3 regions of the Novosphingobium sp. BL-S-21 genome follow, and region 3 is predicted to be linked to each of the others. Evidence: riboswitches for the same ligand, from Rfam matches in the RefSeq annotation. Region 3 holds a riboswitch; each other region holds the start of a gene.
The links. A riboswitch is a leader RNA that binds a small molecule or an ion and turns the genes downstream of it on or off. The one in region 3 is predicted to bind cobalamin.

Region 1 (9,536 bases), on a different replicon from region 3:
GCTTCGGGTTCTTCGTCAATCACGACCTTGCCGGGTACGAAGTGCCGGTCCACGCCGACATTCCGCACCAGGACGTGGTTTTCCTCGACGAGGCGGACGACAAGGTCTCGCCGATGAAGGCCAAGGGCGTGGGCGAACTCGGGCTCTGCGGCGTCGGCGCGGCCGTGGCCAACGCGGTCTACAACGCCACGGGGGTGCGCGTGCGGGACTATCCGCTCACGCTGGACAAGCACCTTGCGAAACTGCCGGCTATCGCCTGAATCCCAGGTCGGCGGTTTGGCAGGTCAGCAGGTCGGCGATCAATTCCGGCGCCGAGGGGAAGTAGAAGTGCATGTAGCTGGCCGTGAGCGGTCCGTGGCGGAACAGGCGTTCGCCCGGCCGCCCGTCCGGCGTGACGGCGCTGACGGTGGGCAAAAGGGACGTTTCCAGCCGCGAATAGTGGAACGTGTGGCCCCGCGCGACATGACCGCCCAGTTCCATCTCCTGCATGCCCAGCGCTGCCAGCCGCCCTTGCATCACGGCCCGCGCAGGCAGCAGGCCGAGCAGGGCGGCACTGGCGCCGTCGGTGCTTTCGAGCCTCTCGGAGGCGTAAAGCATGCCGCCGCATTCGGCCAGGATCGGCCGCCCCGCCTGGAAGTGGGCGCGGATCGCCGCGATCATCGGGCGATTGGCGGAAAGAGCGTCCAGATGCAGCTCGGGATAGCCCCCGGGTAGCCACAAGCCGTCGCAAGGGGGCAGCACGGCATCGCGCAGCGGCGAGAAGAAGGCGAGCCGCGCCCCGGCCCGTTCCAGAAATGCGAGGTTGGCGGGATAGATGAAGCCGAAGGCCTCGTCGCGGGCAATGGCGATGCGGCGGCCTGACAGCGCGGAGGGCGGCGCTTCGGCGGCTTCCGGGGCGGGGAAGGGCACCGGCTCGGGCAGCCAGAGCGCGGTTTCCGGCAGACTGTCGGCGGCGCGGTCTATGCGCGCCTCGATATCCGCCACCTCCCCGGCCTGCACCAGTCCGAGGTGCCGTTCGGGCAGGCCGAGCCCGGCATCGCGCCGCAGGGTGCCAAGCCATTCCACCCCGCCCGGCATGCCGCGCTCCAGCAGTTCGGCATGGCGCGCGCTGCCGACGCGGTTGGCCAGCACGGCGGCCAGGGTCACGTCCGCGCGGTAGGTGGAAAGGCCGTGGACCAGCGCACCGAACGTCTGCGCCATCGAGGCGCCGTCGATCACCGCCATGACCGGCAGACCGAACAGGCGGGCGATGTCGGCGGAGGAGGGGGTGCCGTCGAACAGGCCCATTGCCCCTTCGACAAGGATCAGGTCGGCGTCCCGCGCGGCCTCGTGCAGCAAGGCGCGGCATTCCCGCTCTCCGCACATGAACAGGTCGAGCTGGTGGACGGGCGCGCCGCTGGCCCTTTCCAGCACCATCGGGTCCAGGAAGTCCGGCCCGCACTTGAACACCCGCACTTTGCGCCCGGCGCGGCGGTGGCGGCGGGCCAGCGCGGCGGTGACGAGGGTCTTGCCCTGTCCCGACGAGGGCGCGGTGACCAGCAGGGCGGGGCAGGCCGTCATGCGGGCAGGCACGAATATCGTCCGGACGGAGCGGTATCCGAAAGGCGGAAGGGGCAGGGCGGCATGGCGGTTCGATCCTCCTGGGCGCAAGTACGGCTTGTCGTCTCGCGAAAGACCGGGTCCGCGGGGAGCAGCGCTCCGCATCGGGCATGGCCCCCGTCCGCCCGGTACATCCCGCCCGCGCGAAGGATCGACGGCTGGGGGCCGGTTTCCTGACTTCCTGGGCCCGATTTCTCGGAATCGGCGCGCCTTCCGCCGCCTTCTCGGCACCGCGCGGTGCCAATGGCGTGCTGGCGGGGCGCATCCCCGGTTACAGTTGCGGGAGCAGTGCCGGATTCCAGCGGGATTACCCCTCTGGCCCGGACTTCCCGATTAAGCCCTTGCGGGCCCCCCTGGCCCGGCGGGCCTATGGCACTTCGCCAGAGAGCGCAAGCGCGGGCAGGACACGCGCAAGCGCCGGGCTCTTGCACGCGGCACCCCACCGGGATAGGGGCGCTCCAGCGACAGGTTCCCCGCAAGGGGATCAAAAGGGAACGCGGGTGAATGCCCGGGCTGCCCCTGCAACTGTAAGCGGCGAGCCGTGCGGCCAATTCGCCATTGGGGGTGCAAGTCCCTGAGAAGGCGGCCGAAACGGCACTGACCCGTGAGCCAGGAGACCTGCCTGACGCCGTCGTTCTTCGACCGGACAGGGTGAGCCGGGCGAACGGGGCCATTCCTCGCGCAACGACAGCCATTGCCGTGCCGGCACGCGCCGCGCGGGAGGGGGCGTCGTCCGCTGCATGGGCGGCAGAGGCCCTGCCTTTCGCATGCGTGCCGACCCGGCCGGGTCGATGCTCGTGCGAAGGACATGCCGTGAACTGCCGAATTCCCGCCGCCAGCCCCCTGGCTCTCGCGCTAGCCCTTGCAGGGGCGCTGCACCCGCTCGCGGCCCTGGCCGAGGAGGCCGATGCAGTGCCTCTGGACGAACGCATCGTGGTCACCGTCCTGCGCACGCCCGTTGCGGCCGACCGGGTGGCCGATACCGTCACCGTGCTCGACGAGGCGCAGATCGTTGCGGCCCAGCCGATCGCGCTGACCGATGTGCTGCTGCGCACGCCCGGCATCAGCATGTCGCGCAACGGCGGTTATGGCACCACCACGTCGCTGCGCATTCGCGGTGCCGATGCCGGGCAGACGGTGATGGTGATCGACGGGATGCGCCTGTCGGACGCCTCATCGACGGCGGGAGGCTATGGCTTTGCCAATTTCCTGGTCGACGATGCCGATCGCGTCGAGATCCTGCGCGGTCCGCAATCGATCCTCTGGGGCAGCGATGCCATCGGCGGTGTCGTCAACGTCCGCACCCGCCGCGCGGCCGCGCCGCTGGAAGGCAGCTTCGCGGTGGAAGCAGGAACCCATGACACCGTCTCGGCCCGCGTGGGTCTTGGCGGCACCTCCGAGGCCGTCGACTGGCGCATTGCCGCCTCGCGCTTCGCCACGGACGGCATCTCCGCGCGCGCGAATGGCACGGAGGACGACGGCTACCGGCGCAGCGCGGCCAGCGGCACGATGACTTACCGCGTCGCGCCTGGCATCTCGCTGGATCTGCGCGGCTACTGGTCGGATTCGCGGAACGCGTTCGACGGTACCTCCGGCGACTCCCTGGCCTATGGGTGGACGCGCGAATGGTCGGGCTATGCCGGGGTGAACTTCGCGCTGCTGGACGGCCGGCTGGCGAACCGCGTGGCCGTGCTCCAGACCGAGACCGACCGCGAGAACTTCGACCCCGCACGGCAAGTCCGCCAACTGACGTTCGACGCCCATGGCCGCGTGCGCCGTTTCGAGTACCAGGGCACCTACACGTTCAGCGAGGCCATCCAGGCCGTGTTCGGCGCCGAGCGCGAGGAACAGCGGATGACCACCGCCTCGCCCGCGAACAGCACCGCGGCTTATGCCCTCGTGCCCAGCCGGGCGAATACCGAGAGCGTCTACGGCGAACTGCGCGTGACCCCGCTCACCGGGCTGACGCTCAATGGCGGCGCGCGCTACGATCACCAGTCGCGCTTCGGCGGCAACACGGTGTTCAGCGCGGGCGCGGTCTACACCCCCAATGGCGGCGCCACGATACTGCGTGCCAGTTATGACGAGGGTTTCAAGGCGCCCTCGCTCTATCAGCTGTTCAGCATGTACGGCGTGGCCGATCTCAAGCCGGAGAAGGCGAAAGGCTGGGAACTGGGCGCCGAGCAGGGCTTCGGCGAAGCCTTACGCCTGTCGGCGACCTGGTTCGAGCGCGATACCGACAACCTGATCGACTTTGCCTACTGCCCCACCAGCGGCACCCTGCCGGACATCTGCTACGTTCCCGGCACGGGCACCTCGCGCTTCGGCTACTATGCCAACGTCAAGGCCAGCCATGCCCGCGGGCTGGAACTCGCCGCGTCGGCCACATGGGGCGTCCTCTTCGCCCAGGGCAACTACAGCTGGATCGCGGCAGAGGATCGCACGCAAGGCAGCGGCACTTACGGCCGCCAGCTCCAGCGCGTGCCGCGTCATCTCGCCAATGCCGAGCTGGGCGTGGCGCTGCCGCAGGGCCTGCGCGCCAGCCTGGCCGCGCGCTATTCGGGTGAAAGCTTCAATGCGGCGACCGGCACCGCCACGCTGGACGACTACTGGCTGGTGGATGTGCGCGCGCAGTGGCAGGTCATGGAAGGCCTGATTCTTCAAGGACGTATCGAAAACGTGGGCGATCAGAAGTACGAAACCGTGAGCGGCTACGGCACGCTTGGCCGCACCGTCTATTTCGGACTGAGGAGCCGGTTCTGATGCTGCTTCCAGTCGAACCCGGCCCGTCCGTGGTCGTGTGCAACACCTGCCGCCATTCCGCCGAAGTCCGCGAGGACGAGGACGGTCGGCGCGGCGGTGCGGTCCTGGCAGAGGCCATGCGCGCGGCGCAGGCTGCCGATCCCGCGCTCCAGGGCGTGGCGGTGCAGGAAATGCCCTGCCTCTTCGCCTGCCAGCGCCATTGCACCGTGGCGATCCGGGCGCCGGGCAAGCTGGGCTATGTGCTCGGCGATTTCGCACCCGATGCGGAGGCGGCCCGCGCGATCCTCGAATATGCGGTGCGCCATGCCGCCAGCGAGGAGGGGCAGGTGCCCTATCGCGAGTGGCCGCAGGGCGTGAAGGGCCACTTCATCACCCGCACCCCGCCGGAAGGGTACCTGGGCACATGATCCGCTTCGAGAACCGCGCCGCTTTCGCCGCCGCCCTGGCCGACCTGCCCGGACCGGACGCGCCCGCGCTGGCCGCCGCGCGTGCGCGCCAGGCGTCGCTCACCAAGCCTGCGGGCTCGCTCGGGCGGCTGGAGGACATCGCCGTGTTCATGGCCGGCTGGCAGGGGCGCACCCGGCCACGGGCCGAGCGGATCCGCGCCGTGGTCTTCGCGGGCAATCACGGGGTCGCGGCGCGCGGGGTGAGCGCCTATCCGAGCGAAGTCACGGCGCAGATGGTCGCCAATTTCGAGGCCGGCGGCGCGGCGATCAATGCGCTGACGACAGCCTGCGGGGCGGCGCTCTCGGTCGTCCCGCTCGATCTCGACCGCCCGACCGGAGACATTACGCGAGAGCCCGCTCTCAGCGAGGCCGAGTGCCTCGAAGCTCTCGATCGCGGTGCCGCCGCGGTGTCGGCGGACAGCGATCTGTTCTTCGTGGGCGAAATGGGGATCGGCAATACCACCCCGGCGGCCGCGCTGGCGGCGCAGGTCTTCGGCGGGGCTGCGGCCGACTGGGTAGGGCGCGGCACCGGGCTCGACGATGCCGGCGTGGCGCGCAAGGCCCAGGCGGTGACGGCGGCGCTCGCCCTGCACGGCGCGGCCTGCGAGGATGCTTTCGAGACCCTGCGCCGCCTTGGCGGGCGTGAGATCGCGGCCATGGCGGGCGCCGTGCTGGCAGCGCGGCACTTGCGGGTGCCGGTCCTGCTGGACGGGTTCATCACTTGCGCGGCCATGGCGCCGCTGTTCGCCGGCAATCGCGATGTCCTGGCCCACTGCCTTGCCGCGCACTGTTCGGCCGAAGCGGGCCATGCGCGCCTGCTCGATCGCTTCGGGCTGGACCCGCTGCTCCACCTTGGCATGCGGCTGGGCGAGGGATCCGGCGCGGCGGTGGCGGCACAGATCGTGCGTTCGGCCCTGGCCGCGCATGACGGCATGGCGACTTTTGCCGAGGCGGCAGTGGCATCCTCCGTGTCCGGGGCATCATGAGCGGCATCCTCGTCCACCTGATGCGCCACGGGGCGCCTTACGAGCCGGGCCTGCTGCTGGGCCACCGGGACGATGCGCCGACCCCGGTAGGCATCGCCCGCTGCGTGTCGCGCAGCGCGGCCCTGGCGTTCGAGCGGGTGATTTCCTCGGACTTGCGCCGCTCCAGCATTCCGGCCGCGCAGATCGCGGCCATGCGCCGCCTGTCGCACAGCCTTGACCCGCGGTGGCGGGAGATCGATTTCGGCGCCTGGGACGGCATGGCGCCGCATCAGCTCGATCCGGCCGTGCAGGCGCGGTTCTGGGACGATCCCGAGGCTTTCGCCCCGCCGGGAGGCGAGCGCTGGTCGCAGCTCTGCGCCCGCGTGGGAGAGGCCGTGGCGGGTATCGACAGGGCCAGTCTCATCCTCACGCACGGGGGGGCGATGCGCGCTGCGCTCTCGGTCCTGTTCGGGTTCGACCACCGCCAGGTCTGGGCTTTCGAACTCCCTTATGGCGCGCTGGTGAGCTTGCGCATCTGGCCGGGCGAGGGCCTGCCTGCCGCGCAGATCCTCTCGCTCGACAGTAGCAAGGCAGGATGAGGGGCAAGGTAGGATGAAGGGTAAGGCAGGATGAAGCAGCTCGTTCTCGCCCTCCAGTTCCTGACGCGGCTGCCGCTTCCGGCGGTTCGCGCCGATGCGGACGACTTCGCCGGGTCGATGCGCTGGTTCCCGGCGGCGGGGCTGGCCGTCGGCGGCTCGGTGGCGCTGGCCTGGTGGCTGGCCCGCTCCGTGGCTCCGTTCATGGCCCCGTCCATGGGCGGCTGCAGCGGCGACGGTTGGATCGCGGCGCTGTGCGGCCTCGGCGCCTGGGTGGCGGTGACGGGCGCGCTGCATCTCGACGGGCTTGGCGACGTGGCCGATGGCGCGGGCGCGGCGCACAAGGATCCGGCGCGGCTCTCGGCGGTCATGGCCGATCCTCATGTCGGCAGCTTTGCGGTGGTGGCGATCGGCATGCAATTGCTGGCGAAGCTGGTGTTGCTCCATGCACTGGCGCCCGGGCAGGTCTGGGCGCTGCTGCTCGTCGCTCCGCTGGCGCGCGCGGCGCCGCTGGCCTGGACGCTGGCGCTGCCGCCGCTGCACGAAGGGCTGGGCAGCCGCTTTCGCAGCGCGGTGACATGGCGGCACCTGGCCTTGTGGAGTGTCATCGGGGCTGTCGCGGCGCTGCTCGTGGCACCCGCCCTGTTGGCGGTGTTCCTGGCGGTTCCGGCCTGGGGCTGGTGGCTTCGGCGCCGTATCGGCGGTATTTCCGGCGACGGGCATGGCGCCGGGATCGAGGTCGTCGAAACCCTGCTGCTGCTGGCGCTGGCGGTCGTACGATGAGCGCGGCCTTCCTGTTTCATGGCGGCCGCGTAAGCGAGGCGGCGCGGGCTTTCGGCGGCGCGCCGGAAGACTGGCTGGACCTCTCGACCGGCCTCAATCCACTGGCATGGCCCGCTGCGGGCGTCGGGCCGATCGACTGGACGGCCTTGCCCGATCCCGATGCGCTGCTTCGCCTCGAAGCCGCGGCCGCGCGCCATTTCGGCGTGGCGCCGGAACTCTGCTGTGCGGTGCCGGGCAGCGAGACCGCGCTGCGCCTGCTGGCCAGGGCGCTGGACCTGCCCGGCCGCGCGCTGGTGCCCGCCTATCGCACTCATCGGGAGGCTTTCGCCCCCTCTCGCCCGGCGCTGTTCGGCGAGCAGCCGAAGGCCCGGGAAGTCTTCGTCTTCGCCAATCCCAACAATCCCGACGGCGTGCTGCGCGACCCCGAGGATGTGGTGGCCTGGGCGGAGCGCATCGATGCCACGGGCGGCTTTCTCATCGTCGACGAGGCTTTCGCGGACTGTCATCCCGGCGCCAGTGTCGCCCGCGCCGTAGCGCCGGGGTTCCGGTTGATCGTGCTGCGCTCGTTCGGGAAGTTCTTCGGACTGGCGGGTCTGCGCCTGGGTTTCGTGCTCGGCCCGCCGGCGCTCATGCTGCTGCTGCGGCAATTGCTGGGGAGCTGGCCGGTCCATGCCGGGGCGCTGGCCATCGGCGCGGCGGCCTATGCCGATGGCGACTGGATCGCGCGCACCCGCAGCGCGTTGCCCGTGCGCGCCGCCGCGCTCGATGCCGTGCTGCGCCGCCATGGGCTGGAGCCGCAGGGGGACTGTCCGCTGTTCCGCCTGGTGACCGGCTGCGCGGGCGGCGCGCTGTTCGATCGCCTGGCCCGCGCGCGCATTCTGGTGCGCCCTTTCGCGGATCGCCCCGACTGGCTGCGCTTCGGCGTGCCCGGCGATGCGGACGCGCTGGCGCGTCTGGACGCGGCATTGGCAGGCCGCGCGGCGTGATCGAGCCGATCGCTTTCGCCGCCATGGCGCTGGAGGGCGCGCTGGGCTGGCCGGGGCGGCTCCACGGGCTGATCGGTCATCCGGTCGGGTTCTTCGCCCGCGTGATCTCTGGCTGCGAGCGCAAGCTGAACCGTGCGGAGTGGTCGGACATGGCGCGGCGCATCGCCGGCCTGGGCGCCATGCTCGGCCTGATCGCGGCGGTGGTGCTGGCGACGATGCTGGTGGTCTGGCTGGTGCGCGGTGCGGCAGGGGACTGGGCCTGGCTCCTGCTGGCGGTGCTGGCATGGCCGGCCCTGGCGGCGCGCAGCCTGGACGACCACGTCCGGCCGGTGCTGGCCGCGCTGGAAGCGGACGACCTCGCGCAGGCGCGCCGCGCCGTCGGCATGATCGTCGGGCGGGACACGGCCGGGCTCGATGCCGCCGGGGTGGTCCGCGCGGCGATCGAGAGCCTTGCCGAAAGCTTCTGCGACGGGGTGGCGGCGCCGCTGTTCTGGCTCCTGCTGGGCGGCCTGCCGGGCGCCTGGGCCTACAAGGCGATCAACACGGCGGACAGCCTGATCGGCCATCCGGAAGAACCGCTGCGAGCCTATGGCTGGGCAGCCGCGCGCATCGACGATCTGGCCAATCTGCTCCCGGCCCGGCTGGCGGGCGCGGTGCTTTGCCTCGCCGCCGGAGCGGGCGGGCGGGCTGGCTGGCGGGTCATGCTTCGCGACCACGGCCGCCATGCCTCGCCCAATGCCGGCTGGCCCGAAGCGGCCATGGCGGGCGCGCTCGGCGTCAGGCTCGCCGGGCCGATCCTTTACGACGGCGTCCTTGCCCCGAAGCCCTGGATCGGGGAGGAGGGCCGGATTGCCGGCGCGGCGGACTTGCGACGGGCGCTGGCGATCTACCGCCGGGCCTGCGTCCTGCTGGCCCTTGGCGCATTCGCCGCGGCGTGGGGAGCAGTATGGCTGGCTTGATGTTGCAGGGGACGGGGTCGGATGTCGGCAAGTCCGTGCTCGTGGCGGGGCTATGCCGCGCGCTCACCCACCGCGGATTGAAGGTCCTGCCGTTCAAGCCGCAGAACATGTCGAACAATGCCGCCGTCACCCCGGAGGGCGGCGAGATCGGCCGCGCCCAGGCGCTCCAGGCCCTGGCGGCGCGGGCACCGCTTCATGTCGACATGAACCCGGTCCTGCTGAAACCCCAGGCCGACCGGACCTCGCAGCTCGTGGTCCACGGCGAAGTGCGCGGCACCCTGGGCAGCGCCAATTTCCGCGAGGCGCGCCGCACGCTCCTGCCGGAAGTCATGGCGAGCTACCGCCGGTTGGAGGCGCGCTGCGATCTGGTGGTGGTGGAAGGGGCGGGCTCCCCGGCCGAAATCAACTTGCGCGCCGGGGACATCGCCAACATGGGCTT
Region 2 (9,536 bases), 690 kb from region 3:
TGCCTTCGGTCGCGCGATGCGGCGGCCCTCCGCAGAGGGCCGCCGGGTATCGTCAGAAGCGGAAGTTGACGCCGGCGCCCAGGACGCGCGGGTCGTTCACGAAGGCGGTCAGGTTGTTGAAATCGATCGCGCCGATCACGTTCGACTCGTTGGTGATGTTCCGCCCGAACACGAAGACGTCCACCGCGTCGGAGGGCGAACGCCAGCCGATGCGCGCACCGCCTTCGAAGTTCGTGCCGACGTGGAATTCGGTGGCGTCGTAAAGGAACAGGTTGAAGTCCTTCTGCGCCACCCAGTCGGTCTGGGCGTAGAGCTTGCTGCCGCTCGCCAGCTCGTAAGTGTACGAGGCGTTGAAGTTGAACAGCCAGCGCGGCGCCTGCGGGAAGGGATTGCCGTTGATCGAGGCGCGGCGCGTGGTGCCGACGTTGACGATGGGATCGCGCACGGTGCAGGCCGCACCGCAGAAGGCGACCAGCAGGTCCGGGTCGTCGATCTTGGTGAAGTTGTAGGAAACGCCGCCGTTGAACTGAAGGCCGCGAACCGGGTTGGCGGTGGCTTCGAATTCGACGCCGCGGCCCTTGCCGCGCTTGGCGTTGATAAGCTGGTTGAAGTTGCCCTGGCCGCCGATGGCGGTGAACTGCGGGTCCTTCAGGTCGTAGATATAGCCGGTCAGATCCACGCGGAAGCGGTTGTCGGACGTGGCCGCCTTGATGCCGGCTTCATAGGACGTGATCGTTTCCGAATCCGCCGTCGTCAGGATGTTCGAGGTGGCGATGCGGCCCTGGATCGAAGGACCGCGATAGCCGTGGGCGATGCGGCCGAACAGGCTGACCTGCGGGCTGACTTTATAGAGCGCGCTGACGTCCCAGCTCGGCTGCTTGTCGCCCACATGGCGCGAATCCGCGAAAGGCGCGCCGAGGGTGCGGGCGGCGTCGAGGTCGCGCTGGTCGCGGGTCCAGCGGGCACCGCCGGTCAGGCGCAGGCTGTCGGTCACGTCGTAGTGGACCTGGCCGAAGACCGACCAGCTGTCGCTCTTCTGGCGCAGTTCGGAGATCACCGTGGGATTAATGCCGCCGGTGCCGTTCCACGAGGCCGAGATCAGCTCGAACTTCTCGCGCCAGTAGAACGCGCCGACCTGCCAGCCGAAGCGGGTATCGCCATTGCTGGCGAGGCGGACTTCGTAAGTCTGCTGATCGAGGTCGCTGGAGAGCGTGCCGGTTTCCGAATTGAAGGGAATGAAGCCGCTGCCGGCGGTGGTGCCGAGCACGCCGCCGTCGATGTCGCCGCGGCCCGAGCTGCTGCCCTGATAGGCAGAGACGATGGCGGTCAGCGTCGCACCGCCCAGGTCATAGTCGACATGCAGCGCCTCCGAGGTGGTGTCCTGCGCCTGCGGGTTGTTGCGGCCGCCGTCGTAATAGACGGTGTCGCGGTCGTAGCGGTCGTTGAGCTTGTTCGAGCCAGTGGTCAGCACGTTGGCGCGGTTGAGCGTGCCGGTGCCGCGATAGGAACGGGCCTGGAGGGTGAGCAGCACCGAAAGGCGGTCGTCCGGCTTCCACAGGGCGTGGATGCGGCCGGCGATGTCGTCGAAGCCGCCAAGGTCCTTGCCGGGCTTGGTGAAGGAGGCGTCATAGGCGTTGTTCACCCAGTCCTCGCGGTGGTTGGCAAGGCCGGCGACGCGCAGCGACAGGGTGCTCGAAACCGGGATGGTCGCGCCCACTTCGGCGCGGATCGTGCCGAGTTCGCCCACGGTGAACTGCGCCTGGCCTTCGGCATGGTCGCCGGGGCGGCGGGTGTCCATCTTGACGACGCCGGCCGGGGTGTTGCGGCCGAACAGCGTGCCTTGCGGGCCCTTGAGCACTTCCACGCTGTCGAGGTCGAAGATCGGGAAGCCCTTGAGGTAGACGTTCTCCAGCACCACGTCGTCGAGCACGACCGAGACCGGCTGGGAGGCGTTGAAGTCGAAGTCCACGTTGCCGAGGCCGCGAATGTAGAGGCGCGGGGCGTAGCGGCCATTCGAGCTTTCGACGTAGAGGCTGGGCGTGCGGCCGGCCAGCGAGAGAATGTCGCCGCCGCCTTCGGCGATGGCGCTGATCTTGTCTCCGGAGAGGACCGAGACGGCGATCGGCACGTCGCGGATGTTTTCGGGGCGGCGCTGGGCGGTGACGACGATGTCGGCGGAAGCGTCGAGGGCGTCCGGCGCGGTCTGGGCCAGAGCAGGCGTCGCGCCGGCCAGAAGTGCCGGCACGCTGGCCAGCCAGTAAGTCTTCGTCTTCATCGTTGCACCCCTTGCGCGCGGCCGGTAGCTGACGAGCCGCCGCGCCCGCGAGACCTTGTGGTCTGGCGGACAGGGGGCGCACCGGCGTTCTTCCTTGAAGCGCGGCCCTTAGCCCCCGATTGTGACATTTCCGATAAATTTCTTCCGTGCATCCACAAGAAATCGTAACCCGGCCATATGTTTATTGAAATTATGACATTTTTGCGACGGTATGGTTCCGCGGCGGCCGCCGGTCTGTCCCTCTCGGCACTTACGATGGCTGCGGGCGCGTCTGCCGATGCCGGGGCCGATTCCCGTGCTTTCGATGTCGTGCCGCTCGGCGTGGCGGGCGGCGTGGTCGAAGGTTCGACGACCGCCTGGTACATCGCCCGGAAGGGGCAGGAGCAGGGACTCGCCTGCGATGCCGGCACGCTGGTTCCGGGCATCCGCGTGGCCATCGCCAAGGGCGGATTTCCGGCCGGCACCCGCGCCGGGGACGTGCTGCACCGCAGGATCGGCGCCTATCTAGTCACCCATCCGCATCTCGACCATGTCGCCGGCCTGGTGATGGTTTCGCCTGACGACAGCGCGAAGCCGATCCTGGCCCTGCCGGAAGTGAATGCCGCGCTGGCGGCCGATTATTTCAACTGGAGCGCGTGGCCCAACATGGGCGACCGCGGGCGGCCACCCTTGCTGGCACGCTATCATTACCAGGATCTCGATCCCGTCGCGGCGCCCGTGCCGGTCGCGGCGACGGGCCTGACCGTCACCGCATTTCCGCTTTCGCACGGCGGCGCCCTGTCCACTGCCTTCCTCATCCGCGCAGGGGAGCAGGCGCTGCTCTGCATGGGGGACACCGGCCCCGATGCCGTCGAGCATTCGACCCGGCTCGACGCGCTCTGGCAGGCCGTGGCGCCGCTGGTACGCGCCGGGCATCTGCGCGCGATCATCGTCGAGACGTCCTATCCCGACCCGCGCAAGGACGCCGAGCTGTTCGGCCACCTCACCCCGCGCTGGCTGCACCGCGAACTGGCGCGGCTGGCGCAGCTGTCGGGCGGGACGGGGGCGATGAAGGGGCTGCCCGTGGTGATCGGCCATATCAAGCCCTCGGTCGACGGCGACCCCGCGATCGCCGCGACCATTGCCCGCCAGCTGGCCGAGGGTGACGGCCCGCCCGTCCGCTACGTCATCGCCGAACAGGGCGCCGCGCTGGGGTTCTGAGCCCCATCCTGAAGAGGCGGCGCACGTCGCGGCGCACCTTGTTCCAGGCCATCCATGTGCCGGTGCCGCAGACGAACGTGACGGCGGCCAGCAGCGGCAGGACCACCAGGTCCCACCACGGGCGCCGGCGCAGCAGCGGCAGGTCCAGCCGGTGCAGGCCGTCCTGCAGCCAGCGGAACCCGCGCCCGTTACGGTCGACAGCGCGCAGGAGCCGGCCGCTCACCGGATCGATGTAGAGGCGCGTCGCCTCGGCATCGGCCAGAACGGCGCGCCAGACCGGAAGCGGCGCGGGGGAACGGGGGCCATAGTAGTAGGCGTCCTCTTCCTCCAGGAGTTCGAGCGAGGCGAGCGAGGGCCTGCCCGACAGCGCGGTGCGCAGCGCGTCCTCGCCGAAGAGAGCGGGCCTTCCGGCAGCGTCGAAGCGCTGCGACGAAACTTCGCCGTCCGATATCGGCAGGCCCGATACCAGCAGGAAAGTGCGCCCGCCGAGCGGAGCGGTCTCCACCCGCCGCGCGCCGCGCGGCAGGTCGCCGAGCGCGGAAAGCGCCTGGCGCACATCGCGCCAGTGCATCGGCCCGGCCAGCCGCCCGGCCTCGGCAGGGCCGGCCGCGGAATCGAGGAAGCCCCAGGGGTTCATCGAAAACAGGCCGCTCGCGACCCAGCTCAGGGTCAGCAGGCCGAAGAACAGCCCGAAGACATGGTGCCACCACCACAGGCCCTTGTAGGGGGAGCCGACAGTCCCGTCCCGCTTGCGCCGCAGCCGCGCGATACCGGCCCAGATGCCGGTGCCGGTGAGGAAGCAGCCGGAGAGCGAGGTCCAGACCACGACCTGGTTCCACAGCGCGCCGTCCTGCCGCAGGATCGTGGGGTAGAGCCAGTGCGGCACGGCGCCCAGCCAGCCCCAGAAGCGCTGGAAGCGGGTGGTCTCCTGCACCACCTCGCCCGAACGGCCCGAGATGTAGATCACGGTCCCGGCGGGATCGCCATAGTCGGCGCGGTAGAGCGGGGCGCTCTGCCGGTAGGTCTGCACCGTCCACTGGTCGATGCCGGTTTCGGACACAGCGGGCGCTGCGCCGCCGATCGCATGGCCGCGGGCGTAGTCCGCCGCGATCCTGGCGAGGTCGGCGCGCCCGGGCGGGGCCAGCTTGCGCCCCGTGGCCAGGTCGATGGCGTCTGGCATGGTCCGCATCTGCGCGATGGGGCGGTCGCCGGTGGCCGCGGAAACGATCCGCAGGACCGGGCGGCCGGCCATCATCTCGACGCGCGCGGAGGCGATCGGCAGGTCTGGCGCGAGGCCTGCCTCTTCCCACGCGGGATCGTTCCAGACCGGACCGGGCGGCAGTTGTAGCGGCGCCAGGCCCTGCAACTGCGCTGCCGGCTCCAGCCTCGGATAGTCCACGTAGATCATCACGAAGCCCGACAGGCACCAGAGGGTCATCAGCAGCCCGACGAAGACGCCGAGCCAGCGATGAAGGACGAGGATGGGGCGCGGCAGCAAGCTGCGGGGCAGCAGGCTACCGGGCGCCTTGGAAGGCTGAAGCGCGGCCACGGCGTCAGAAACTCAGGCCGTATTGCATCCGCAGCGTGCGCGGCACGCCCCGGTTGAAATAGAGGAAGCGGCTGTTGCTGCCATCGAGCACGCCCTGGTCGGTCGCGGCCGAAAGGTAGCCGCGCGTGGCATATTCCCGGTCGAGCAGGTTCTCGATATTGACGCCGAAGCGGTTCCGCCGCGCCGCCCCATCGACGTAAAGATAGGCGCCGACATCGAGCAGGGCGTAGTTGCCGTAGTTCCGCCGCCCCGCGCCGGATGCGGTCGACCAGACATCGCCGATCCAGCTGGCGTTGAGGCTCGCGCCGAAGGGCTGGTCTTCGGGCGCATAGGACAAGGCGGCCTTGGCATATTGCTTGGGGTTGCGGTCCAGCTGCGTCGATGCGCCCTTTTCGCGCACGCGGGCATATGTGTAGCTGGCCGAGATGCTCCAGCCGCCCGGCCAGCGCGCGTCGAGTTCCAGCTCCGCGCCTTGCGAGCGGACCTTGCCGTCGAGGTTGGCGTAAGTGCCGCCGGGGAAGGCGGGATCGTCGTAGACGCTGTCGATCATGTCCGTGATGCGCCGGTCGAAATAGGTCGCCTTCCAGCCCAGCGAGGCCGCGCCCAGCGGCAGGATGCCGCCTGCCGAGAGGTTGAGCGAAAGGCTCTGCTCCGCCTTGAGGTTCGGATTGCCCACCTCGCAGCAAGGGTCGTTGCCGTAGAGCTGCGAGGCGTCGGGCAGCACGAAGGCGGTACCGCCGTTGGCTTCCAGATAGAGCGCCTCGGCAAAGTCGTAGCGGCCCGAGACGTTCCAGATCGTCTTGCGCGCGCCGTCCGTGCGATTGTAGCGCAGGCCCGCCGCCAGGCGGCCCTTCGACGAGATCTCGTCGGTGGTGCGAAGCTGCAGGATCCCGGCGTGGACCTGCTCGCTGGTCGGCGCGATCAGCAGCACGTCGTCCCGGCCGCTGAAGTTCTGGAAGTCGTAGCCCAGCAGGTATTCCAGGCCGGGGTGCAGATGCAGCTTCATCACCGCGCTGCCGCCCCAGTCGCGGTAGCCCCAGAAGGTGCCGGCGGGGTAGATCACCTGGGGCTGATGGTCGGGCAGCGAATTGCGGATCTGGATGTAGGCGGTCTTCCAGTCGTGGAAATAGCCTTTCAGGAAGAACTGCACGCTGTCGCTGCCGGTGTAGTCGAGCCGCAGGCTGGCCACTTCCTCGTTCCGGTCGTTGCGGCTCTCGCGAATGCGGGTGGGGGATAAGTTGTCGAGCTTCGCCTCGGTATGCTGGTACTGCGCGTTGAGTGCGAGATCCGGCGCCAGCGCGTACTGGTACTTGAGCCCGGCCGACCACAAGTCGTAGCCGAGGTGCCGGTCGGTGAGGCTGGGCTGATAGGCGCTGTAGGGCAGGTAGCCTTCCGAGCGATTGTGCGAGGCATAGGCCACGAAGCGGTGGTCGCCCAGGGCGCCGCGCGCATAGCCGTCCAGGGTCGTGCCGCCCCAGCTGTCGACCGAGGCATTGACCTGGCCGCCCGGATCGTCGGAAAAGCTGCGCGTCACCACGTTGATCACTCCGGCCGAAGCCTGGGTGCCGTAGAACAGGCTCTCTCCGCCGCGCAGGACCTCGATCCGCTCGATCATGCTGGCGGGCAGCGTGTCGTTGGGCGAGGTGCTGCCGTACAGGCGGTTGTTGAGGCGGATGCCGTCCATCGTCCAGAGCACGTCCTGCGTGCGCGAACCCTGCAGCGAGACGTCGACGTAAGTGAATGGGCCATTGCGGCCACGCACGTAGAGGCCGGGTACCTGGTCCAGCGCCTTGGTCACGTCCACCGCGCCGCTGTTGCGGATCTGCCGTTCATCGACGGTGACGACGTCGTTGCCGTAGCGGGAGAGTTCCTGCGGCAGCGTCTCTTCCAGGCTCTGCCCGGTGACGACGATCGAAGGGCCATCCGCCTCTGCGGCATCGGCCTCCTGGCCTTCGAACTTCCGGCCCTCGACCTTCCCGCCATCCGCGGCCCGGGCCTGCGCGGCGCAGGCGAGAGTCAGCGCCGCGGCAAGCGCCGCGTGCGAAACGGTTGCGATCTTCATTTCATTCCCCTGCCGGGCGCCAAGCGAGCTTTTGGCAAGGGTCTGCCACTCGCGAACCCAGGCCCGCGAACGACCGGCGCGTCGACCGGCCGGGCGCCCGGATTCGGGACGACCGCTCAGCGCACCGTGCGGCCCTTGCCGCTGGTTCGTCGCTCAGACGGAAAAATCACCGTGCCCCGGCCATCCCCTGGACCAAAGCAAGAGCGACCGTACGCTGGCAGGTCTCCTGGCTCACGGGTCATCGCTCGATGCACGGCCTTCCCAGGCCTCGCAGGATTTAGCGTCCGGCCCAGTGGCTGCGGCAGGGGGCATTGCCCCGCCGCGTGATGTGCATCGCGCTCACCGCTTACAGTTGCAGGGACAGCCTCGGATTCAAGAGGAAGCCTCTCTCACCGTGTTCCCTATTAAGCCTCTTTCGAGGCACCAGCGCGATCATTACCCGCCCTCCTTGCGGAAATGGCGGACGCGATGAGCTAGCCGGGGCGTGCGCCCTGTGCAAGCGGGATGTGTTCGCGTGGGCGAAGCCGGCCAGAGCGCGCCCGTTCCGGTTCACGTCCGTTCCGAGCGGCGTTATCGCGGCGGTGGAAAGTCAGTCGTTCTTGTCGGGACGGCCGGAGCCGACGTCGTCGCGCGGCTTGCCCTTGGCGGTGCGCTGGGACTGCGCATTGGCGCCCGACAGCACCGGGCCGCAAGCGGCGGACTTGGCATCGCCCACGTCCACGAAGGCGAGCAGGCCCGCCACCGGCGTCGCCGCCACGGCCAGTCCAAGGCCCACCCCGGCGCGGCCGAGCAATTGCGGGCTGATGACCTGGAGGGAGGGCTTGGCGAAGCGGCCGCCGATGCCGACAGGCGACTGCCCGGAAAACAGGCTGAACTTCTTGCCGTCCGCGCGGAAGCCCATGTCGAGCGCCTCGGTGTCGAAGCTGAAGCCGCCGCGCCCGGTGATGACGTTTTTCGACGTGTCGATCAGGATCGGGTCGGCCGCCGCCGTGCCGCCTCGCACCGTGAAGGCCACCAGGCCGCAGTTGAGCTGGACGGGCTTCTTCAGCTTGCCCTCGAACATCTTGGAGGCGAATGTGCCGAGGTCCAGCTCGGCCAGCTGCACGTTGCGCGTCCAGAACGTGCCGCGGGGCATGATGAAGGCGATCCGGCCCGATGCCGAAGCGAGCGAATCGTGGATCGTGTCGCCGCGGCCTTCCAGCTTGATGCGGCCGCCGATCGTGCCGGTCGTGCCTGATTCCACCACGCCGTAGCCGGCCAGCAGACGGCCCATCGGCGTGGACTTGAGGCGAATATCGTAGCTTACGGCCGAGGGGCGCTGACGCGTGTCGAACACCAGATCCGAGGCGACATCGCCGCGCGCCATCGAGAATGTCAGCGGCGACAGGGCCAGTCGTCCCCGGTCGAGCGAGAGCTTCAGGGCGATGTTCTGCACCGGCACATTGCGTGAGCGGACCACGCCGACCTTCCAGTCCAGCCCGGCGTCGAAGCGCTGCATCGTCTCCACCGGCAGGGCGGCGTCCGGCAGGACGCGTTGGGCGCCCGCGCCGGTGGCGGCGGCCGCGGCCACGGCGCCTTTCGATGCCACGATGTCCGGGTTGTAGCCGATGAACGGCGCGGCATCAACGATGTCCAGCCGCCTGGTCGCCAGCACGGCATCCAGCCGCAGCCGCTCGGCATTGGTCACCGTCAGCTTGCCCGAAAGGTCGGACTGGCCGAACGTGCCGGTCATGCCGGTGAAGCGATAGGTCTCCCCGTCCTTCACCAGCTGCGCTTTCAGTGCGTAGCGGCGGGTCTGGGGAATGGCGACGTCGATGATGCCCAGCAGTTCGGACAAGTCGCGCCCGCGGGCGCGGACCTTGAGCGGCACGTCCTCGAAATCGGCGATGGAGGGCAGGGTGCCCGAGACGTCGACCTGGTTGTTCGCCGCCCAGGCCGTGAGTTCCAGGGCGTTGCTGCCGCGATTGACGGTGGCGTCGGGGGAGAGCAGCCGGGCGCTCACGCGGAACGGGGTGCTGCGCAAGGTGCCGTCGCCGCGCAGCGAGACGGCCTTGCCGATCCTGGCATCGGTGGAAGTGACGGGATCGACCACGAGATTGGCAAGCAGCGGCATCTGCGGGTCGAGATAGCGGACGCGGGTGTCCGATATGGTGGCGCGGTCGATCCGGGGGAACTCGAAGGGCTTGCCCCCGCCGCCGCTGCCGAAAGTCCAGCTGTTGCGGCCATGGGCCTTGTCCCATTCGAGGTCCACGGCGCCGCCCTGAAGGTCCAGCGTATGAACGTGGCGACGGCCGAACAGCAATGAAAGCGGGGCGATCCGCGCCTCGATATGGCGGGCGGCGAACATCTGCGGGCGGCCCGCCCATTCCGGGTTGGAGACGCTCAGGCCGTCAGCCAGGAACTTGATGCGCAGCGGTGCGAAGTAGAGCTGGAAGTCTCCGCCCACCCTT
Region 3 (9,536 bases):
CTGCCGCTCGACCGCAGGAAAATCCGGTCGCTCGCCGTGATCGGGCCGCTTGCGGATTCCCAGCGTGACATGCTCGGCCCGTGGATTTTCTCGATGAACAACCCCAGCGCCGAAAGCCTGCTGGCCGGTATCCGCGCGAAAGTCGGGCAAGGCGTCACCGTGTCTTATTCCGAAGGTGTCCGCATTCCCGCACGCGTGAACCCCTCACCCTTCGACATGATGGACGGCAAGCGAACCAAGCCCGAACCCATCGACGAAGACGCGGAGATTGCAAAGTCGGTTGCCTTGGCTCGCCAGTCGGACGCCGCCATTCTGGTGCTCGGCGAAGCGCAGAACATGAGCGGCGAGAAGGCCTCGCGGGCGAGTTTCGACTTGCCCGGACGCCAGAAGGAGCTGCTGGACGCGGTGGTGGCCACCGGCAAGCCGGTGATCGTCGTCCTGATGAGCGCCCGTCCGCTAACAGTGCAGGACAGCAAGGCCGCGGCCATCCTCGATATCTGGTATCCCGGCAGCCAGGGAGCAGCTGCCGCCGCGAACCTGCTGTTCGGCGATGCCGTGCCCGGCGGCAAATTGCCGATCAGCTGGGTCCGCAGCGCCGCCCAGGCCCCTATGACTTACGCGCGCCTGCCCTCCCACGATCCGACCGATGCCGCCAAGCGCTATCAGGAAGGGAGCAACGAACCTGCCTGGCCCTTCGGCTTCGGGCTCAGCTACACGAGCTTCGCCTACTCCAATCTGAAGGTGCTTACGCCCAAGGTCGCGCCCGGCAGTCCGGTGACCATCACTGTCGATGTCGCCAATAGCGGCCCGCGAAGCGGCGATGAAGTGGCGCAGCTCTACATCCATCAAAAGCACGGCACCTCCTCCCGGCCGGTCCGCCAACTCAAGGGCTTCGAGCGCGTGACCCTGAAGCCGGGCGAGAAGCGGACGCTCACCTTTACGCTCAGTCCGGAAGACCTGCGCTACTGGAGCGACGCCACGCGGAGCTGGATCGAGGAAAGCTCGGACTTCGACGTCTGGGTTGGCGGCGATTCCACGGCATCGCTCGGTGGATCGTTCGAGGTGGGTGAAAGATAACGGACCTTGGACATGCACCGCAGTGTTCCACGATGCGCGCCCCTAGCCGCTGGCGCGCTTGGAGCGATCTTGTTTGCCTCGGTAGTGATCACGGACACCGCCAGCCCCGGTGATAGACACCCTTTCATCGCTGAGCGAAAACGCGGATCCCGGAGTGGGTGACCCGCCGCATCGGTGACCGGCAGCCTGGCGCCACAAAAATCGCCTGGACTGCGTTTCCGGCCTACAGCAAGACGTCGAAGGTTCGCCCTTCCGGGCTTCTGGGCTTTTGGGCTTTTGGGCTTTTGGGCTTCTGGGGCCAGTGCGTATTCTGACCGAGAGCGTTGGGGAACCGGGCAAGTAGCACAAGGACCTCTTTCTGCCCACTGGCGAGAAAGAGGTCCCCTACCCCGGACGATCGGGCACGGATCAAGCGGGGCGACCACCAAATTGCACGAGGCCCTCCCTTGTTCGAGGGGCCGGCTTGCTCGCCGCTACTGATCTGAAACCGGCGGCCTCAGTGGGGCTTTACCGCGTCGAGTTCGGTCTGGATGGTCGCCAGCTTCTCATCGGTGAGCTGATCGCCGGCAAACTGCCGGAGCTGGGCAAGCGTCATTCCGCGGCCCATCTCGATCTGCGGGCTATTGACGATCTCGGGAATATGCTTGAGCAGAATGGCCTTCGATGCCGGATCATCCAGCATCGTGCCGAGGTCGGTTTCCTGGACCTTGTAGGCAGCTTTGGTTTTGGCAGCTGCAGGCGGGGTTTCGGCATAGGCCGTCACGGATCCCGTCATCGCCAGAGCCAAAAATACCGCCGAGAGAAGTGCGCGCATTGATAATCCTTTCCCGAACAGGAGCTGGGATGGATGCGCGTGGCGGCTCCAGCGCCGTCATCTCGATGCATCTATCCGCTGTTCAGACAGACTATCGGATCGAGCCACGATCAAGTCAATATAGCTACACATTGTATTATTTCGTCACGGCGATCATGAGTTCGATCTCAGATCACCAGGACCCCGCCCCGCCAACAATGCGCTCGACGAGGGATCTCGCGACAACTTTCGCCTCATCGTCTTTGAAAGGTTCCGCTTCGGGACGTACGGCGATCGTTCCCCCCGTCACGGCCATCACCAGGTCTGCCGCGCCCTCCGGATCGCGCATTTTGAACCCTCTGGCAGGGCCATACTCGCGAATCGACGTCGCTATGAGCGCATGGAGGCTGCGGTAGCCCTTCTGGTTGTGGCCACTGAACCCCGATCCGGCCGTTCCTGTCAGATTGCCTGCAAGCCTGGTAATGGCGCGAACTTCGGGTTTCGTCCCCCAAAGCAGCATCGCTTCGACATAGCTGATCAGCTGCTCGACAAGATCGTGCGACAGCGCCGGATCGCGTTTGGTGTTGAGTTCGGACCACGATGCAATCTTTGCATCGATCACGGATTGGAGAAGGTCCGCCTTGTCCGAAAAGCGCTTGTAGAGGGTAGTGCGCGGAATGCGAAGGTTGGTGGCAACGGCATCCATTGAGGTGCCTTCATACCCCAGCTCCAGGAACATTCGCGTGGCTTCGGTCAGGATGTCCTGTGTGATCTTAGCGGAATCGGCGGCTACCGGACGCCCTCTTCTTCTGACCGGTTTCTGATCTGCCTTCGCCGCCACTGATTGCCGCACCTTGTCCTGCACTTTTGCCGTAATCCGCGCTTTGGAATATCGATTGCCCATGTGGTAACCGATTTGGGACGACGCACAACCGGCACGTCGATGCCTCGCCGTTCCCGTGGAAGCCACCCTTTCCGATAACCGACGCTCGGGTGCCGACTATCGTTCGTGCCGGCGAGGCTATCGCCCGTACCGTAGTTGCCATAGACTGGTTCGCCATGCCGTTCGACACTTCTCCTCTCGCGCGCTTCACCTTCGTGGGCGAAGTCTTCGAATGGCGCGGGCCCGCGCCCTTCTTCTTCGTTGCCGTGCCCACCGATTGCGTGGATGAGGTGCGCTATGCCGCCCGGATAGCCAGCTATGGCTGGGGCGTGGTGCCCGTGCATGCAGTCGTAAATGAAATCCCGTTCACGACCTCTCTTTTTCCAAAGGGAGACAGCTATCTTTTGCCAGTCAAGGCAGCGGTCAGGAAGGCCGGCTCGATCAATCTCGCCGACAGAGTGACGGTTGAAATCCAAATCACTGCAAAACGCGACTTCGATGAGCAGCGTCCAACGATCTAAGGCGAGGAGTGGCTCGCTGCGGCCCCGGCGGATCCCGCAAGCTGCCGAACTGGCCGCCTGGGCAGGACTTTGGCTGCAGCGAGTTACGGGGGGCAATATGCGAATGCCCCGATCCCGGTCAGATCGTTGAGCGAACCGGCCGCACGATCAACGTATTGACATCCACATCCGCAGGCTGCTCCACCGCATAGGCAATGGCGCGCGCGATCGCGTCCGGGGTGAGCGCGATGGAGCGGAAATCGACCATCGCCTGCGCCGCGACCGGATCGGTGATCGTGTGGGCCAGTTCCGATTCCACCACGCCCGGCGCGATGGTGGTGACCCGAATGTCGTCATGCTCCATGCGCAGCGCTTCGGAGATCGCGCGCACCGCATATTTGGTGGCGCTGTAGACGCCGCAGGTCGGCCACACAGCATAGCCGCCGATCGAGGAAATGTTGACGAACTGGCCACTGCCCTGGCCTTTGAAGCGAGGGAGCGCGGCGGCTATGCCGTGCAGGACGCCGCGGATGTTGACGTCGATCATCCGGTCCCATTCGTCTACCTTCAGGCTGTCGAAGCGCGACAGCGGCATCAGGCCCGCATTGTTGACCAACACATCGACGCGGCCATATTCGGCCTCCGTCGCGGTGATGAACGCCTCGAAATCGGCGCGGTCGGTGACGTCGAGCGACCGGAAGGCTACCGCGCCTCCCGCTGCGTTCAGTTCCTCCGCCAGCGCGGCAAACCGGTCGGTGCGGCGAGCGCCCAGCATCAGCTTGGCGCCGCGCGCCGCCAGCAGCCGCGCCGTGCCTTCGCCGATGCCGCTGCTGGCGCCGGTAATCGCGATGACCTTGTCCTCGATAGCCATGATAGTCACTCCTGTTGGGGCGGACCGAACCATCGATCCGATGCCCTCTTCATGGCGCTATCTGGTCGGGAGGCGGTAGAACGGTCATCCGGGATGATTGCACGATATTCCAGATTGCCCGCATCGGGGTGGATCGGCAGTGGCCAGCCGTGTAGGCTGATCGTACCGACCGCTTGGGGAGAAGCGCTGATGGCGCATCAGGAACTGGCTGAGCAGATTGCCCGATACGCCGAGCGCGACGGCATCATGGATACGCCCATCGCTCGACTGGCGCTGGTCCGCTCGGCCCAGCGCGGCGAGCCGGTGCATATGGTGCAGCGCCCGGCGCTGTGCATCATCGCACAGGGGGGCAAGCGCGTGCTGCTGGGCGACGCGGTGATAGACTATGGCCCCGCCAACTATCTCGTCGCCTCGCTCGACCTGCCCATCACAGGCGCGGTGACGCAGGCGAGCGCGGACGCGCCTTATCTCTGCTTTTGCCTCTATCTCGACCCCGCCCTGCTGTCGGAGATCGCCCTGACCCTGCCGCCCCTGCCGGCGGGCGCGGATGAGAGCGGCGGGATGACGTTACACCCGATGACGCCTGAACTGATCGACGCGGCCACGCGGCTGACGGCATTGCTCAGCGACCCAGTGAATGCGCCGCTGCTCGCACCGCTGATCGAGCGGGAATTGCTGGTGCGGCTGATGACCGGGCCGGGCGGAAGCGTGCTGCGAGCCATCGCCAGCGGCGAAAGCCGCACCGGCCAGATTGCGCAGGCGATCGCCTGGCTCAAGACCCATTTCCGCGAGCCTTTCAGCGGTGCGCACCTTGCCGCCCTTGCCGGCATGAGCCTGTCGAGCTTTCATGACCATTTCCGCCGCGCCACCGCCATGACCCCGCTGCAATATCAAAAGCAACTGCGGTTGCAGGAAGCGCGGGCGCTGATGCTGGCCGACCGGCTCGACGCGGCAGAGGCGGGCTTCCGCGTCGGCTATGACAGTCCTTCTCAGTTCAGCCGCGAATATCGTCGCCTCTTCGGCGCCCCTCCCGTCCGGGACATGGGACGGCTAAGGGCGAAGCCGCAGATGGCGATGGTGATCTGAAAGGGCCGGGGCGGAATTGCTCAGTTTCAAGTTCGGTTCAGACGTCGAAACCACCAGGGAACCGGCGAGCTGTTCGAAAAGCCGGCGCTCAGCCTGGATACGATGCGCGGCAAGAACCTGGCAGAGTATTCCCTCGTCACCAGGGCAGTGCCAGAAGTCGGATACTTCGGCCAGCGCCTCACGCAGCGTTTTCGCCGCTTCCCGGTCTGCAGCCGTGATTGCAAGGATAGTCAACTCATGTTCCTCTGAATGCTGGATCCCAGCAAAACGGCTGGCCTACAACTGATACCGGATAACCGTGCGGCAGAAGCGCTGCTATGAGCGCTTCTGCCGCACGGCCTTTACCAGGACCCAAACAAACGTCTCTACACAGAGCGTTTCATCGAGCCGAAAAGCTTCAGGTTACCCTTGTGCCACGACCAAAGAAGAAGCCGAGAACCAGGATTACGGCCGCCACCAGCAGGAAGATCTTTGCGAGGCTGGCCGAGAGGCCTGCAACGCCGCCAAAACCCAGAAGCGCAGCGATCAATGCGACGACAGCAAAAATTATTGCCCAGCGAAACATGAGTGCTCTCCCTTAGACTAACTACACCAACGCTGCGCCGACATGTTCGGAGCAGCTCGTTCTTTACAACTTTCAAGCTGTCCCGATGTTCCACGAAACCTCGGCAGTGATATCGCGCATGTAGATGTCCTTGTTGATCGGTCAGGAGACTGGCGAGAGTTCGCATCGTTGCCCGGCTCGACGCGCAGCCATTGCGGCAAGGAATGCGGCAAGGACCAGCAGAGCCGCGCTGACTTCGAAAGTGGCGCGCACGCCGGTGGCATCGAAGATGGCGCCGCCCATGGTCGCGCCGAGCGTGATGGCCAGTTGAATGACAGCGACCATCAATCCGCCGCCGGCCTCGGCATCATCGGGAAGCACCTGAGAGAGCCAGGTAAACCATCCTACCGGCGCCGGTGTGGCAATCAGGCCCCATGCCGCAAGCAGCAGGACGGTCGGCCAGAACGAGCCACCGAAGCTTGCCAATGCCAGGGCCACGCCAGCCATCAAGGCCGGTATGACCACGAGCACCCTGCGCAGGTTCATTGCGACGAGCGGCCCTATGGCGGCCGTTCCGGCAAGACCCGACAGGCCGATCAACAGCAGGATGATCGATAGCCAGGATATGTCGACATGGGTGACGGTTTCGAGAAACGGGCGCAGGTAGGTGAAGAGGGCGAACTGCCCCATGAACAGGACAGCTACGGCGATCAGTCCGATGAAAATGCCGGGCTTGCTCAAAAGGGTGATGACGCTCGCTTGCCGCGATCCGTGCTGCGCAGGAAGCCTGGGAAGGCTGATTGCCTGCCATATCAGCGCGAGCGCCGCGAGCGGAACAAGACAGAAAAATGCGCCGCGCCAGCCCACGACAGAGCCGAGCAAACTGCCCATCGGCGCCGCCACGGCCGTCGCCAATGCACTGCCGCCCTGAAGCGTCGCGATGGCCCGTGGAAGAAACGCTCTATTCGAGATGCGCATGAGCACTGCCGTCGACATAGACCAGCAACCGCCGATTGCGATTCCGAGAACGGCCCGCCCAGCCAGCAGCACCGGATAGCTCGGGGCGAAGGCGACGATGGCGCCGGATACGATCATAAGCCCCGTCAACCACAAGATCACAAGCTTGCGATCGAGCTTGCGCGTGAGCGACGATATCGAAAGGCTGGTCAGAACAGCGAACAGACCGGACGCGGCAATGGCCTGTCCGGCCTGCCCCTCGCTGATGATCATGTCGCGCGCCATCGGGGTAAGGAGGCTCACCGGAAGAAACTCCGACGACACCAGTACGAAAGCACACAGTGTCATTGCCAGAACTGCACTCCATGGTGCAGCGCCGGGCCCCGCGTCATCCGCGGTCGTGGTTATCGAAACATGCATGCTTTTACCTTGAATGCGCGGATCTGCTGCTGCGTGCCATGTCGATGCTCGGCAGCACGGCAGAGGCACCGCTCGCTGGGGCGCCTGATCAATTGGTGACGAAGCCCTGCTCCGCCATCCTGGTGGCATAGAGGTTCGCGCTCTGCTCCTTCACCGCGCCCATTGGATGGCCGACGACAAGGGCGCCGTGGCGGCGGCCTCGATCCAAATCGTCGGCCATGAAGAGATTGCCGGCGACGGTCATGCCGTATTGGCTTCTGAAAGTGACTTTCTCGATCTTGACGCAGTCACTCACGTAGAAATTATCTGCGCCGTTGGACATGTCTTGTGCCTCCGCGAATGGGATGGTGAAGGGAAGGAAGCCAAGTGCAACTGCGCTGGCAGAGAGTTGCAGAATGGAGCGCCGGGTGGTTCCTGAAGACGCCCAGGCCTGGTGCCAGGCCTGGTGTCCGAACCGCTCATGTCTGGGCATGGAATGTCTCCATTGGGGAGCGAGCCCTCCAGTCGCCATGCGTCTGGCAGGCAGCGCGCCAATTTGCGCATCGAGGCGGCGCAAGGCCGGTGGGCATGGCAACGAAAATCGTCATGCCCACCATCTAGGCGCGGGCGCCATCATGCATTAGCCTGAAAGATGAACATGCAGCACTGAGTGAAATTCAATAATGCAACGTGAGACCATGGCTGAAGCGCTGCGCTACCGCGAGCAGAGAGTTGGAAACCCGGCGTTCGCCCAGACGATCATTCCCGAAAGCATTACTGCCGGCAGATAGCGACATTCCAGGCAGCGTTTATGCTATTGCGAATCGAGATCATCACGGATATCGCCAACCGGGCCTGGGCGCTTCAGCTCCCGGGCTGATCGCGTCGGTGCCTTGAAAAAGGCTTAAAAGGGAACACGGTGAGAGGGCTCCGCGCCTTTGAATCCGAGGCTGTCCCTGCAACTGTGAGCGGCGAGCGCGATGCACATGTGCGGACGGGAAATGCCCGAGCCGCCAGCCACTGGGCCGGACGCTAAATCCTGCGAGGCCTGGGAAGGCCGTGCATCAAGCTGTGACCCGCAAGCCAGGAGACCTGCCGGCGCACCGGTCGCTCTTGCCTGACCCAGGGGATGGTCTTGGCACGGTCAGTTTTCTCCGTCTGAGCGACGAGAATGCGGCGGAGGCCGCATCGGTGTCGTGCGTCAGCCGCCTTTGGGGTGTCCGGCCACCGCGCGCGCCGACCGTTCGCGCGGACGCCTCCTGCCCGGTGTTGCTCGACGCCTCGGGGGATTGCATTGAGACAGAGTACCAAGACCGCGCTGCTTTCAGGAAGCCTCGCACTATCGGCGGTTCCCACAATGGCGAGTGCTGCCGAGACCGAGCCCGCCGACAATACGATCGTCGTCACGGGCAGGACCGGGGCTTACAACGTCACCCGCTCCAGCAGCGCGACGCGCACGGACACGCCCTTACTCGAAGTGCCCCAGTCGGTGACCGTGCTGACGCGGCAGGTGGTCGACGATCTGCAAGCGAACCGTGTCGAGGACGTGCTTGCCTACGCCGGAGGCATCACGCGCGGCAACAACTTCGGGGGCACTGGTCTCACCGACTACAACTTGCGTGGTTTCACAACCTCGGAATACTTCCGCAACGGTTTTCCGATGAACCGCGGCTATCCGCCGGCACCGGACTCCATCGCCGTCGAGCGCGTGGAGGTGCTGCGTGGCCCCGCCGCCCTGCTGTATGGTCGCGGAGATCCGGGCGGCACGTTCAACATCGTTTCGCGCGTACCTGCCGACAGGATGGCCCAGACCGTCAGCGGCCGGATCGACAGCTTCGGCGGTTGGCGAGGAACGGTCGATGCCACCGGTCCCTTCGATAGGGCAAAGACCGTGCGCTACCGCCTCGGCGCAGCCGTGGAAGGTGGCGACAGCTTCCGCGATCATGTCCAGTCCGACCGCATCGTGGTCGCGCCGGTCGTCGCCTGGGATGCCTCGCCGGACCTGACCTTCACTCTCAGCAGCGAGTTCGTGCAGGTGAAGACCCCGCTGGACCGCGGCAATCCCGCCTTCAGCAATCAGCTCGACATCGCCATTCCCGCTTCGCGGTTCTTCGGCGAGCCGTCCGTCGGCCGGTGGCGCGTGCGCAATGGCCTTGGCAGCCTCGTCGCGGAATACAAGCTGGCGCCCGACTGGAAGCTGCGGGCGGGCGCCCAGTACTACAATGGCGAGTTGGGCGGCCCCGGCATCCAGGCCTCCAGTCTGCGCGCAGATGGCCGCACCCTGGTGCGCACTTATAGCGAGCGTACCTTGCGGTGGCGCGATCTGGATGCACAGGTGAACCTGACCGGCCAGTTCGCCACCGGCAGCGTCGAGCACGAAGTGCTGCTGGGCGCCGAGTTCGAGGCCTTCCACTATACCGAGGTCA

Region 1: it holds a riboswitch for cobalamin, as region 3 does, so the genes downstream of both, ACZ1J6_RS21370 (TonB-dependent receptor plug domain-containing protein) here and ACZ1J6_RS03340 (TonB-dependent siderophore receptor) in region 3, are expected to answer to the same signal.
Region 2: it holds a riboswitch for cobalamin, as region 3 does, so the genes downstream of both, ACZ1J6_RS00720 (TonB-dependent receptor plug domain-containing protein) here and ACZ1J6_RS03340 (TonB-dependent siderophore receptor) in region 3, are expected to answer to the same signal.

Annotation. Positions count from the first base shown of each region.
Region 1 is NZ_CM145496.1:2,689,421-2,698,956, forward strand. It holds gene paoC (aldehyde oxidoreductase molybdenum-binding subunit PaoC) at 1-260, shown strand, start outside; gene ACZ1J6_RS21365 (cobyrinate a,c-diamide synthase) at 250-1,572, opposite strand; cobalamin riboswitch at 1,746-1,969, opposite strand; cobalamin riboswitch at 2,049-2,239, shown strand; gene ACZ1J6_RS21370 (TonB-dependent receptor plug domain-containing protein) at 2,413-4,362, shown strand; gene ACZ1J6_RS21375 (DUF1636 domain-containing protein) at 4,362-4,769, shown strand; gene cobT (nicotinate-nucleotide--dimethylbenzimidazole phosphoribosyltransferase) at 4,766-5,794, shown strand; gene ACZ1J6_RS21385 (histidine phosphatase family protein) at 5,791-6,372, shown strand; gene ACZ1J6_RS21390 (adenosylcobinamide-GDP ribazoletransferase) at 6,403-7,152, shown strand; gene ACZ1J6_RS21395 (aminotransferase class I/II-fold pyridoxal phosphate-dependent enzyme) at 7,149-8,138, shown strand; gene cbiB (adenosylcobinamide-phosphate synthase CbiB) at 8,135-9,097, shown strand; gene ACZ1J6_RS21405 (cobyric acid synthase) at 9,085-9,536, shown strand, end outside.
Region 2 is NZ_CM145495.1:175,474-185,009, forward strand. It holds gene ACZ1J6_RS00705 (TonB-dependent receptor) at 53-2,275, opposite strand; gene ACZ1J6_RS00710 (MBL fold metallo-hydrolase) at 2,531-3,475, shown strand; gene ACZ1J6_RS00715 (PepSY domain-containing protein) at 3,441-5,024, opposite strand; gene ACZ1J6_RS00720 (TonB-dependent receptor plug domain-containing protein) at 5,029-7,086, opposite strand; cobalamin riboswitch at 7,286-7,527, opposite strand; gene ACZ1J6_RS00725 (AsmA family protein) at 7,676-9,536, opposite strand, start outside.
Region 3 is NZ_CM145495.1:861,745-871,280, reverse strand. It holds gene ACZ1J6_RS03390 (glycoside hydrolase family 3 N-terminal domain-containing protein) at 1-1,077, shown strand, start outside; gene ACZ1J6_RS03385 (hypothetical protein) at 1,574-1,891, opposite strand; gene ACZ1J6_RS03380 (TetR/AcrR family transcriptional regulator) at 2,064-2,774, opposite strand; gene ACZ1J6_RS03375 (DUF1905 domain-containing protein) at 2,864-3,274, shown strand; gene ACZ1J6_RS03370 (SDR family oxidoreductase) at 3,393-4,124, opposite strand; gene ACZ1J6_RS03365 (AraC family transcriptional regulator) at 4,314-5,210, shown strand; gene ACZ1J6_RS03360 (hypothetical protein) at 5,175-5,444, opposite strand; gene ACZ1J6_RS03355 (DUF1328 domain-containing protein) at 5,608-5,775, opposite strand; gene ACZ1J6_RS03350 (MFS transporter) at 5,917-7,014, opposite strand; gene ACZ1J6_RS03345 (alpha/beta hydrolase) at 7,220-7,453, opposite strand; cobalamin riboswitch at 7,980-8,224, shown strand; gene ACZ1J6_RS03340 (TonB-dependent siderophore receptor) at 8,468-9,536, shown strand, end outside.